One region of the Salinibacter ruber DSM 13855 genome, then DNA from elsewhere that is predicted to be linked to it. Evidence: riboswitches for the same ligand, from Rfam matches in the RefSeq annotation. Region 1 holds a riboswitch; the other holds the start of a gene.
What was found. A riboswitch is a leader RNA that binds a small molecule or an ion and turns the genes downstream of it on or off. The one in region 1 is predicted to bind cobalamin.

Region 1 (2,198 bases):
ACGACGGCGGGGACGAGTGAGCGCCCGGGGCGGGACCAAGGAGACGCCCCTGTCTGCTAGGAGGGAGCTGGGCCAAAAACCGCGGTACGGCCCCCGTCCGTCCTGTCCACGCCGACCGGCGCCAAAAAGGAATCCCCGGCGTGATCAATAACAGTAATAGAAAGCGGTCGCCTGGTGCGAGGGCTCTGACGTCGGTCCGTGGCCGAAAACCGTCCCGACCGCCCCGGACGAGTCGGAGTCCAGACCACAGCGGGTTGGCGGAGGGCGTCCGGCAACGACGGCGTAGCCTGAGACGGCCCGGTGGAAAAGCAGCAGCCGAAGGCCTCTCGATTCGGACCACCACGGGAGAATTGTCGCTCCCGTATCCCCTGTGTTCGGGCACACGGTTGGGGAGGCATCGTCCCCACCCGCGTGAACGTTCGGTCGCCGGCCGCTGCAGACGAGAATTTTTCGTATGTGGAGCCCGTTCGAAGAGGAGACTCAGGCTCCGTGAGATTCCACGGCACCACAGACGAGGCGCACACGAATCGAGGAATTCACAAAGCCACGTTCCCGCACGACCTCCACGCATCGGCGCTGAGGAAGGGTTTTCGCGGTGAAACAATAACAGTAATAAACAGCGGTCATTTGATACTTTGGCGCCAGAAACCTACCGTACAAGACACGCTTAGTGAGCACGTGCTCTCCGGGGTCGTGCTGTCGTGGCATGGCGGCAGGAACGCGCCGATGGGTGCTCCTGCGTCACGGGGAAAGTCCGGTGGAAGGCCGGCGCTGCCGCGCAACGGTTCCAGCCCGAATGCCCGCTCGGAGAGCGATCACGTCCCCTTGGGCCGCCGTGCCGGAGGGGGAGCCCTGCGCGTCTCAAGGGCATGTGGTCCGTGGCGTACGAGTTGATTGACGGCATTGGCCGGACCGTTCCGGGCAGTTCGCTCCTGCTGCCGGGGGCCGTCCTGTATTGCATCGCCTCTCTCAGCGCGCCCTGACCTTCGCGACGCGCGCCAACCGTCCGAGGTCCTTTTTCTACTAACCGAGCGCTCAGCTATGTCCCAGAACCCCTCCTCTACAGACTCTTCGGCGGCCGACGTGGCCGCCCCGGCCGAATCGACCAACGGGCACGCCTCCAACGGCCACCGCGTCAACACCCGGTCGGGACGAAACGGGTCGCACCAGTACCAGCTGTCCGAAAGCGACCTCATCACAGACGACCGGACGAACGACGACATTTTCGAGACCGAGATCTCCGAAGAGGTCTACGGGCAAAACTACCAGTACGGCACCGACGACCGGGTGCCGGACACCTGGTACCGCAACGCGCGGGCCATGGCCCAGGTCGAAGACGACACCGACATGTGGACCCAGCGCTTCTATCAGCTTCTGAGCGGGAAAGGCCTGGGCACCGGTCCCTTCCCCTTCACGCCCGGCGGACGCATCTTCGCCAACGCGGGCACCGGCCTCGGCAAGGCCACGCTCATCAACTGTTTCGTGTCGGGCTTTCAGGGCCACGACCAGGACTCGATGGACGAGATCCAGGCGGAGCTGACCCGCCAGGCCAAGATCCTGGCCTCGGAGGGCGGCTACGGGTTCTGCGCCCACATCATGCGGCCCCGCGGGGCCCGCATCGGCGGCGTCGGCTCCATGACGCCCGGCGCGGTGCAGATGCTCGACGTTTGGAATAAGCAGGCCGCCACCATCGTCGCCGGCTCCGGCATGAAGTCCGACCGCGACGACGTGAAGGACAAGATCCGCAAGGGCGCCCAGATGGTGACCATGGGCATCTGGCACCCCGACATCATCGAGTTCATCGAGGCGAAGCAGGAGCCCGGGCGCCTCCACAAGTTCAACATGTCGGTCCTCATCACCGACGAGTTCATGGAGGCGGTCAAGAACGATGACACGTGGGCGCTTCGCTTCCCCGACTACGAGAACGAGAAGGAGTTTTACAAGCAGCACTGGGACGGCAACCTGAAGGCCTACCAGGAGAAGGGCGGCACGGTGAAGACGTGGACAGACCCGGCCACCGGCGAGCCCGCCGTCTACGAGGCGCGGGAGATCTGGAATCGAATTATGGATTCCACCTACAACCGCAACGAGCCCGGTGTCATCTTCGTCGACACCATCAACAAGGAGAACAACTTGGGCTACGTCGAGCACATCAACGCCACGAATCCGTGTGGCGAGCAGGTGCTGCCGGTCGGCGG
Region 2 (2,198 bases), 710 kb from region 1:
TCCAGCCGTCTTCGGGCTGAAGCCCAGGGGTCCCCCCCGGCTCGTAGTAGCGCTCGTTGAAGGTAGGGTAGCGGAAGGCGCGTCCCACGAGGCCGCGGAGCGTAAGGCCGACATCGTCGAACGGGCGCAGGCGGACGCCCAGACGAGGACTCGGCACGACCGTGGGCTCGCCGTTCGCCCCGATGGCGTCGAGCCGCACCGCCGGCTGAAGCTCAAACGGAGCGAGGGAGAGGGTCGCGTCCACGAACGTGGCTCCGGACACCCGGTCAACCCCTCCGTCCAGCGAGGCGTGATCGTAGCCGACCGTGGTGCCTGCCGTGATCGACCCGAGGGACGAGAGGGGATAGCGCAGCTCGGCGTCCGCGTCCGTGGCCGTCGTGAGGGTCGTGCGGTCGGTCTGGGTCGGGGGGTTGCGGTAGCGCAGGCGGGAGCGCTGTCCCTGTGCCGAGAGCTCGAGGGTGCCCGCCCCGAGGGGCAGGGTGCCCTCCGTCCACACCCGCCCCAGCTCGTCCCACTGACGAGCCCCCCCGCTGCGTGCGCTAGCCGGTCCCGGAAGGCCCCGCCGCGCCTTCGTCCACCACCCGGACAGGCGCCACCGCTGCGCGTCCCCCCGCCACGTTCCCCGTCCGAAGAGGGTCATCGTGCGGGCGCCGGCTCCGTTCCGCCGCAGCGTCTGCGTGGGCACCAGAAACGAGTTGCGGTACTGAAAGTCGCCGTCCGTGCGGTAGTAGCGCCCCGCCACCAGTCCGGACCAGGCGCCCCGCCCGCCCGACGCGAGGGCCGACACGTGCCGCTCGTCGTACGCGCCGCCGCCGCCCGCCACGCGGAAGAGCGGATCGGTCTGTGGGCGCAACGTGCGAAGGTGAACGGTGCCGCCCAGGCTCCCGGAGCCGTGCCGGGCCGACCCGGCTCCGTGCTGCACCTCCACCGACTCGATCAGCAGGGTGGGAAGCAGCGACAGGTCCACCTGGCCCGTCTGCGGGTTCGCAACGCGCAGGCCGTCGAGCAGGACCTGTGTCTGCGTGCCGCCCATGCCCCGCATCGAGAGGGTGGCGAGGCCCGTGCTCCCGTACTGCTTGACAAACGCCCCGGAGCGCATCGACAGGAGGTCGGCCACCGACTGCGCGCCGCTCGCGGCCACGGCGTCCGCGTCGAGGGTCGTGACGTGGGCGGCCGCCGGGATGGAGGCGGCGCGGTCCAGAACCCCTTCCACCGTCACCTCGGGGAGGATCACGGACATTGCGATGGACGAGTCCGGCGGTTCCGAGACGACCGGGGGGCGCCGCGTCGTGTCGACGGGCGCGGGTGCCTGGGCCCATCCGGGGACGGGCAGCAGGAACGCCGAAGCGATAAGCAAGACGAGTGCAGCCATAGAAAAAGCCCTCACCTCAGTACAGAGGCGCGGGCGGCTGCACGGGGCCCACGAAGGACGCCCCCACGTCCGCGACAGGAGGGACGGACGGGGCAGGATCGGCGTCCGCTACGGAGGGGACGCACGGAAGAACGGGGCCATGATCGGGGCAAGCGCGCCACAAGCCTCTGGTCCCGGAGGTTGTTGGCGGTGAGAGAATCCGCGATGGCGGTCGGGATCCTCGTCACGCACACAGGCAGGTCTCCTGGCTCGTCGAACCCACGGGCCGTCCAAGCGATCGGCGGCCCACGGTCGACGGAAGCGCTCGGCGGCTCCCCTTCCCGCCACGACGAGCCGTCCCGACGATGGTTGTCGGGGTCACTCGGTCGGGCAGTGGCGAACCGCCTCCAGCGCGCGTCCGTCGTTCGATTCACAGTTGCGGGTACAGCCCCAGACTGGCCGTGGCGGAGGACGGAAGCGCAGTCGTCAAGACGAACTGAGCGCTTCGGCGTGCGCCAGGGCGGCACTGGTGTTCCCTTTTCATCCCGCCCGGCGGGCGCCGGGCGAGAACCTGTGACGTGTGTGAAAGAACGGGTCTCAAATACAATCCCAATGTAGACGCTCGGCGCGGCAAAGCACAATCCCTTCATGGGATCTTTCGTGTACGCGCCCAGGGCGCGAAAGGCGTCACTGACCGCGGAGGCGGCGGGCCAGTTTCGCGGTGCGTGCCGCATCGTTCGGGAGGGAGGCGTCGTCGTCGGGGGCCTCAAGGGGGCCAGGGGCTGTGCCGTCCAGTGGGGAGAGCCCGCTGGACTCGTCGTGATCCGCGATCCAGGCCTCGCTGGTG

Region 2: linked by a shared signal. The riboswitch ahead of SRU_RS04595 (TonB-dependent receptor plug domain-containing protein) and the one ahead of SRU_RS01620 (adenosylcobalamin-dependent ribonucleoside-diphosphate reductase) in region 1 are both predicted to bind cobalamin.

The regions. Positions count from the first base shown of each region.
Region 1 is NC_007677.1:398,674-400,871, forward strand. It holds gene SRU_RS01615 (hypothetical protein) at 1-20, shown strand, start outside; adenosylcobalamin-variant (AdoCbl-variant) riboswitch at 734-810, shown strand; gene SRU_RS01620 (adenosylcobalamin-dependent ribonucleoside-diphosphate reductase) at 1,042-2,198, shown strand, end outside.
Region 2 is NC_007677.1:1,113,142-1,115,339, forward strand. It holds gene SRU_RS04595 (TonB-dependent receptor plug domain-containing protein) at 1-1,372, opposite strand, end outside; cobalamin riboswitch at 1,590-1,940, opposite strand; gene SRU_RS04600 (hypothetical protein) at 2,039-2,198, opposite strand, start outside.